Regions from separate parts of the Arthrobacter sp. Y3221159 genome, predicted to be linked through region 1. Evidence: riboswitches for the same ligand, from Rfam matches in the RefSeq annotation. Region 1 holds a riboswitch; the other holds the start of a gene.
The links. A riboswitch is a leader RNA that binds a small molecule or an ion and turns the genes downstream of it on or off. The one in region 1 is predicted to bind thiamine pyrophosphate.

Region 2: another riboswitch for thiamine pyrophosphate. It lies ahead of thiC (phosphomethylpyrimidine synthase ThiC); the one in region 1 lies ahead of thiO (glycine oxidase ThiO).

Annotation. Positions count from the first base shown of each region.
Region 1 covers NZ_JBNHFC010000001.1:448,251-452,245, forward strand. The annotation lists gene AC5RT3_RS02120 (RNB domain-containing ribonuclease) at 1-820, opposite strand, end outside; gene thiE (thiamine phosphate synthase) at 904-1,635, opposite strand; TPP riboswitch at 1,663-1,781, shown strand; gene thiO (glycine oxidase ThiO) at 1,774-3,096, shown strand; gene thiS (sulfur carrier protein ThiS) at 3,093-3,329, shown strand; gene AC5RT3_RS02140 (thiazole synthase) at 3,334-3,995, shown strand, end outside.
Region 2 covers NZ_JBNHFC010000008.1:16,867-20,861, reverse strand. The annotation lists gene thiC (phosphomethylpyrimidine synthase ThiC) at 1-1,580, opposite strand, end outside; TPP riboswitch at 1,575-1,682, opposite strand; gene AC5RT3_RS09795 (amidohydrolase family protein) at 1,762-2,853, shown strand; gene AC5RT3_RS09790 (VOC family protein) at 2,942-3,817, shown strand; gene AC5RT3_RS09785 (hypothetical protein) at 3,905-3,995, shown strand, end outside.

The sequences.
Region 1 (3,995 bases):
GTTCGTCCGGCGCGGGCATGGTCCGCAGGATGCCCACCTTGCCGTCCAGCATGAGCTGCGCGGCAGCCATGCCCGTCATGAGCGAAATCTGGGCGTTCCAGTCCTCCACGGGCAGCTGCGGCGCGGCGGCGATGCGGTATCCGCCGTCGGGGAGCTGGACGATCTCCTGCTCCGGCATGTTCAGGCTGGCGCCGTCACGGGCGCGTTCCAGCTCCACGCGCTTGAGGCCAACCTCTTTCAGCAGCTGCAGGACCGGGGATGCGGTACCGGTGTCAAGTTGGGCCTGCGCGCCCTTGTAGCTCAGCTTGGCGCGGCTGCGCATCCGTGCCCGTCTGACTGTGGCAGAGGTGACTTCGGCATTGCCGTCCAGGCGGAAGTCCCAGACGAAGGCCGGGCACTCCTGGCCAGGCAGCAGGCTCCCCGCCCCTTCGCTGATGACCTCCGGATGCAGCGGAATCCGGCCGTCGGGGGCGTAGAAGGTCTGCCCGCGGCGCCGCGTTTCCTGGTCCAGCGGTCCGCCCGGCTTCACGAAGGCCGGAACGTCGGCGATGGCGTACAACACGTGGTAGCCGTCGCCGTCGGCCTCTATGAACAGCGCCTGGTCCAGGTCCGTGGACGAGGCCGGATCGATGGTGATGAATTCGACCCCGGTCAGGTCGTGGGACGGAAGCTCCAGCGCGGCCACGGCCGCTTCGGCGTCCCGGACCGCGTGCTCAGGGTATGGCCCGGGCAGCTCCAGCTCGGTCCGCAGCGCGCCCAGGGCCTCTTCCAGCGCGTTGTTGTGCTCATGGACGTTGGGAGCCAGCCGATGGTGTGACACGAAAATCAGCCTAGCCCGAAGACCGCCGAATATGCAGGCCATTGGCGGGATAGAAGGCAGGGCCGTGTTGCCCCACCGGCAGGTCAGGACGCGGCAGCGTCCAAAACGGCCAGGAGTGAGGCCGCCGCCGCGGCGGGATCCGCCGCTTCGGTGATGGCCCGCACCACCACAATCCTCCGGGCTCCCGCTTCCACCACCTCGCTGATATTGGAGTGGTCGATGCCGCCGATGGCGAACCACGGCACCTCGTTGCCGGCTTTGGCCGCGGCTGCCGCAGCGTATTTCACCAGCTCCGGTCCCACGGCGGCCCGGCCCGGTTTGGTGGGGGTGGCCCAGACCGGCCCCACGCAGAAATAGTCCAATCCGGCAGGCCCTGCGGCGGCAACGAGTGCGGCATCAACCTGTTCCGGGGTGTGGCTGGAGAGTCCAATGGCGGCGTTGCCGTTCAGCAGGGTGCGTGCCGCGGGCAGGGGGAGGTCCTTTTGCCCGATGTGGAACACCGGCGCGCCGGACAACACCGCGACGTCGGCGCGGTCATTCACTGCCCACAGCCGGCCATGGCGCTGCGCAGCCTCCCTGAGGACGGCCAGCAGTTCCAGCTCCTCGGCAGCCTCGATGGTCTTGTCGCGGAGCTGGATAATGTCCACTCCGCCGGTGAAGGCGGCATCCACGAAATCCGCGAAGTCACCGCGGTCAGCGCGGGCGTCAGTACACAGATAGAGGCGGGCAGACTTGAGCCCTGCGGTTCCCTCGGCGGTGGTGAAGGCATCGGTTGCGGAGGCGCCGGCAGCGGCAGCGGAGTGGGACACATTCATGGCTGCAAGCCTAGTTCCTCTACACTTGCCTCGTACTGCGGGAGCCTGCGGCAGCTGTCATAAAGCGCCGGGCTGAGAGGGCGTCAGAGCCGACCGCTTGACCTGATCCGGGTAATTCCGGCGTAGGGAAGGAGACACATGGGCACCCCCAACACAGCACCCCCGCAGCCCCCCAACGGCACCATCAGGGCCGACGTCGCAGTCATCGGCGGCGGAGTGGTGGGCCACGCGATCGCCTGGGAAGCACAGCGCTCAGGCCGCAGCGTCGCGCTGATCGACGACGCCCCCGGCTCCGGCGCCAGCTGGGCGGCCGCCGGGATGCTCGCACCGGTGAGCGAGCTGCACTACCAGGAAGAGGACCTCCTGGACCTGATGCTGGCCTCTTCCGCCCGGTGGCCCGGCTTCATCGCGGACCTGGCCTGTGCGTCCGGGGAGAAAACCGGGTACCTGACGACGCCGACCCTCGCCGTGGGTGCCGACGCCGCCGACCGCCGGGCTTTGATGGACCTGCGCGCGGTCCAGCAGGCCAATGGCCTGGCTGTTGAGCCGTTGACCGTCCGCGAGGCGCGGCGGCGGGAACCTTTGCTCAGCCCCGCCATCGCGTGTGCCCTCGACACCCCCGCGGACCACCAGGTGGATCCCCGGCTCCTGGTGTCCTGCCTTCGCAACGCCCTCGCCGGGGAAGCCGCCGGCCGCGGCCCCGCAGTTGCGGGCGCAGCGGAAGGCTACGCGGTGCCGGACAGGGCCTTGGGCCTGCTGTGGGCTGATGGCACTGTTGCGGGAGCCCGGCTCGCCGGCGGCGGCACAGTGCTGGCCGGAGAAACCGTGGTGGCCAATGGACTGGATGCCGCTGCGCTGATGGACTTGCCCGCGGGCCTGCACCTGCCGCTGCGGCCGGTCTACGGGGACATCCTCCGCCTCGCCGTACCGCAGCACCTCCGGCCGCTGGTGACGGCCACCGTCCGCGGCCTGGTCCGCGGCGTGCCGGTGTACATCGTCCCCCGGGAGGACGGAACGGTGGTGATCGGAGCCACCCAGCGTGAGGATGCCCTCGCCGGGGCCGGTGCCGTACCCCCGCAAGCCCTCCGGTCCGCTGCCGGAACGGTGTCCGCAGGCGGCGTCTATCAGCTACTCCGGGACGCGCAGGTCCTGGTCCCGGCCGTGGCCGAGCTGGAATTGCTTGAATGTACGGCGCGGGCCCGGCCGGCGACCCCGGACAACGCCCCGCTGCTGGGCAGGGTGCCCGCCGCTCCGGGCTCCAACCCGGGCGGGCACATCGCCGGCCTGATCATGGCCACCGGATTCTTCCGGCACGGCGTCCTCCTGTCACCCGCAGCCGGCGCCATCTGCCGGGACCTGATGGACGGCACCGCGGACCCCCGCTGGAAAACGTTCGACCCTGGCCGCTTCTCCGGCCGCGAAACCTCCGCTGCAAGCGTCAACATCAAGGAGACAGCATGAATATCACCCTGAACGGAAACCACCATACGGTGGCTGAGGGGGCCTCCATCACCACCCTCATCAGCGAGGTCACCGGCCGTACCGTGGGGGCTGACGGCCAGGCCAAGGACGGGAACAGGCTGGGTGTCGCCGTGGCGCACAACGCACAGGTTGTTCCCCGGAGCCAATGGTTCGCCACGGCGCTCGCCGACGGTGACGACGTCGAGCTTGTCACGGCAGTGCAGGGAGGCTGACACGATGACCGAATCCGATACCCTGACCACCACGGCCGTTGCCAACCTGGACGATGCCCTGGTTATCGACGGGGTGCCCCTGGCGTCCCGGCTCATCATGGGGACTGGGGGCGCCCCGAGCCTCGACGGGCTTGGCGCAGCACTCCTGGCCTCCGGCACGTCCCTGACCACCGTGGCAATGCGGCGCTACTCGACGGCGGAGACGGGCTCGCTGTTCCAGCTCCTGGTGGACCACGGCATCCGGGTACTGCCGAACACCGCCGGCTGCTTCACTGCCCGGGACGCCGTCCTCACTGCCGAACTCGCCCGCGAGGCGCTGGAAACGGATTGGGTGAAGCTCGAGGTCATTGCCGACGAGCACACCCTCCTTCCCGACGCCGTCGAGCTGGTGGAGGCCACCGAACAGCTGGTGAACCGCGGCTTCAAGGTGTTTGCGTACACCAATGATGATCCGGTCCTGGCGCTGCGGCTGGAGAACCTCGGCGCCACCGCCGTGATGCCGCTGGGAGCGCCCATCGGCACGGGACTGGGAATCCTGAACCCGCACAACATCGAGCTGATCGTCTCCCGCGCCTCCGTCCCGGTGGTCCTGGACGCCGGGATCGGTACGGCCTCCGACGCCGCCCTGGCCATGGAGCTCGGTTGCGACGCCGTGCTGCTGGCCAC
Region 2 (3,995 bases), on a different contig from region 1:
ACCGGATCCAGTGACAGGGCGAACTGGTCGCGCCAGCGGAATTCAAAGCGTGCCTTGGACAGGGCGTCATCGCGTTCGTGCGCGCCGGGGTGGCCCTTGGCCAGGTCCGCAGCGTGCGCTGCGATTTTGTAGGTGATGACCCCCGTCTTGACGTCGTCCTTGTTGGGCAGGCCGAGGTGTTCCTTCGGTGTCACGTAGCAGAGCATCGCCGTGCCGTAGCGGGCGATTTCCGTAGCGCCGATGGCTGAGGTGATGTGGTCGTAGCCGGGTGCCACGTCGGTAACCAGGGGACCCAGGGTGTAGAAGGGCGCACCCTTGCACAGCTCCTGCTGGCGCTCCACGTTTTCACGGACCAGGTGGAAGGGGATGTGCCCGGGACCTTCCACCATCACCTGGACGTCGTATTCCCAGGCCCGCAGGGTGAGTTCCGCGAGCGTGTCCAGCTCCGCGAACTGGGCGGCGTCGTTCGCGTCCGCCGTGGCGCCCGGCCTCAGCCCGTCCCCAAGGGAAAACGCGACGTCGTATTTGGCGAAGATTTCACACAGCTCGTCGAAGTGCGTGTAGAGGAAATTCTCCTGGTGGTGGGCCAGGCACCAGCCGGCCATGATGGAGCCGCCGCGCGACACGATGCCCGTGACCCGGTTTGCTGTCAGCGGCACGTAGCGCAGGAGGACGCCGGCGTGCACCGTCATGTAGTCCACGCCCTGCTCGCACTGCTCAATGACGGTGTCGCGGAAGATCTCCCAGGTCAGCTTGTTGGCTTCGCCATTGACCTTCTCCAGCGCCTGGTAGATGGGCACGGTACCGATCGGCACGGGGGAGTTCCGGATGATCCATTCCCGCGTGGTGTGGATGTCATCGCCGGTGGAGAGGTCCATCACGGTGTCCGCGCCCCACTGCGTGGCCCACTGCAGCTTGTCCACCTCTTCCGCGATGGAACTGGTGACAGCGGAGTTGCCGATGTTGGCGTTAATCTTCACCAGGAATGCCTTGCCGATGATCATCGGCTCCGACTCGGGGTGGTTGATGTTGCTGGGGATGATGGCGCGGCCCGCCGCCAGCTCGCTGCGGACCAGCTCCACGTCGCAGTTTTCGCGCAGGGCCACGAAGCGCATCTCAGGGGTGATGATGCCCTGCCTGGCATAGTGCATCTGGGTCACGGTCCGTCCCACGACGGCGCGGCGGGGCACCGGCTGCGCGCCCTTCCACTCGGCTGACGCGGCGCCGCGGCGGACAGCCGAGCGGCCGTCGTCGAGCAGGTTCCTGCCCCTGCCGCTGTACGCCTCGGTGTCTCCCCTCTCCGCGATCCATGCTGCCCGGAAAGGCGGCAGCCCCATTACCGGATCACTGCCCGGTCCGGCGGTCCGGTAGGTGCGGAAGGGCGGGTTCGCCTCTCCATTGGGGGACGGTTCCAGGGAGATTTCCGTCACCGGGACCCGGATGCCGGATTCGCCATCTTCGATGAAGGCCAGCGCATGCGATGCCAGTGACCGGGTGGCAGGTGCCCCTGGCTTTCCGTCCGGCAGTGCGCTCCCGGACTGGTTTTGGGCAGGGCTCCGCTGTTCATTTGGTGTACTCAAGGAATACTCACTTCCTTCGCCGGCATTACCCGGACAGGTTCGACGGTCGCAGGCTGCCTCAGCCCGATCTCAGCCCCTGCAGGGGCCCCCGTGTGGTCAGGAACGAAGCTACCACAGCCGCTTCGCAGATCCTTGCCACGACTGCCGGTGCTAGCATGACTGGCGGCGAAAAGGGAGTCCGATGCCGGAAATCATAGAATTCAGCGGCCCTGTGCTGACCGGGCCGGCCAGCGAACACCGGAGCCTGTGGTCCGTGGACGGGGTGCTGACGTTTATCCGCCCGCAGCAGGCTCCGGACCGGGTGCTGGACGGGTGGGTGCTGCCCGGCCTGGTGGATGCCCACTGCCATATCGGGCTGGGGCCGGAGGGTCCGGTGGATTCCGACACCGCGGCGGGCCAGGCCCGGGCGGACCTGGCTGCCGGAACGCTGCTGGTGCGTGATGCCGGCTCACCGGCCGACACCCGGTGGATGCAGGGCGGCCGGGACTTCCCGGTGCTGATCCGGGCCGGACGCCATGTGGCCCGCACACGCCGGTACCTCCGCGGCTTCGCGGACGAGGTGGAACCGGAGGACCTGGTGGAGGCCGTGCGCAAACAGGCCCGCGACGGCGACGGCTGGGTCAAGCTCGTCGGGGACTGGATCGACCGCGGAGCCGGCGACCTGGCACCCTCGTTTCCGGCCGGTGTCGTCCGTGACGCCGTCCGGGCCGTCCATGACGAGGGCGCCCGCGTTACTGCGCACTGCTTCGCCGAAGACACCCTTGACCAGATGCTGGATGCGGGCATTGACTGCATCGAGCACGCCACCGGGCTCCTGCCGCGGCACCTTCCCCGTTTTGCGGAACAGGGCGTGCCCATCGTCCCTACCCTGGTCAACATCGCCACGTTCCCCGACATTGCTGCGCAGGCACAGCACAAATTCCCGCGCTACGCGGCGCACATGATGGCCCTGTGGGAGCGGCGCCTGGAGCGGGTGGGTGAGGCTTACGACGCCGGCGTGAGGATTTACGCAGGTACCGACGCCGGCAGCGTCATCAGGCACGGCAGGATCGCCGACGAGATCCTTGCCCTGCACCAGGCAGGCCTGCCCATGGCGGCTGCGCTGGACGCTGCCTGCTGGGCGGCGCGGGAGTGGCTCGGAGCCGACGGCGTGGCTGAGGGGGCGCGTGCCGACGTCGTTCTCTGCCGCGAGGATCCGCGCACCCGGCCGGAAGCTGTCCGGGATCTTTCCCACGTGGTGCTGGGAGGCCGCATCATCACCCGCGGACCATAGAAAAGTACTTGGAATAAATTGAAGCTTCAAGTAATTTTAACTGTGACAGGCCGTTCCCTCAGTTCGGCCCCAGCACAGGGAGCACTCAATGACCGCAGAAGCCACCAGCCAGGATCTTCTTCCCGCCGACCTCACCATGGGCACCGTGATGCTCAAGGTCGGTGACATGAAGGTCATGACCGACTACTACCAGCGCGCCCTCGGCCTCGACGTCGTCGCCGAGCAGGACGGCGGCCTCTACCTCGGCCGCCGCCAGAAGCCGCTTGTCCACCTGGCACCCGCTCCCGGACTGAACCTTCCGGGCAGGGGGGAGGCCGGCCTCTTCCATACCGCGCTGTTGTTCGAGGACCAGGCCTCCCTTGCTGCAACCATCGCCACCGCCGCCCGCTTCGACCCGCATTCGTTCACCGGCAGCGCCGACCACCTCGTCAGCGAGGCCTTCTATTTCAATGACCCGGAAGGCAACGGCATTGAGCTGTACTGGGACCGGCCGCGCAGCAACTGGTCCTGGAATGGGACGGACGTGGTGATGGACAGCCTGGCACTGCCGCCGCAGCGTTACCTCGAGCAGCACCTCACGGAGGAATCCCTGGAAGCGCAGCACTCCACCGCGGCCGGCGTCGGCCACGTCCACCTCCAGGTGGGCGACGTGCAGTCCGCCCGCAACTTCTACGTTGGCATCCTCGGCTTCGAGAAGACCGCGGGGTGGCACGGGCAGGCCCTCTTTGTCTCTGCAGGCCGGTACCACCACCACATGGCCATGAACGTCTGGAACAGCCGGGGCGCCGGGCCCCGGAAGGACACGCTGGGCCTGGGTGAGGTGCTCATCGAAGTGCCCAACGGTGACGACGTCGGCGCGCTGGCTGACCGCCTAAAAGTCGCCGGGGTTCCGTCCCGCCACACCGGGGCCGAGCTGCGGTTCGAGGACCCGTGGCGCAACAACATCCGGGTGGCAGTACGCTGACGCCGGTGCCCCCGTACTAGGCTGAAACCGAAAGGCCGGTGCGGGTGACCGCCCCGTCCGCCGCATTTTCGACGGAAGGTTACCCCAATGGGCTTCACCGAGATCTTTGTCGCCACCCATGATGCAGCGCTCAAGCGCGCCGGTCTTTTGGACGAAGGCGGGGGAGCCCCCGCCGGCC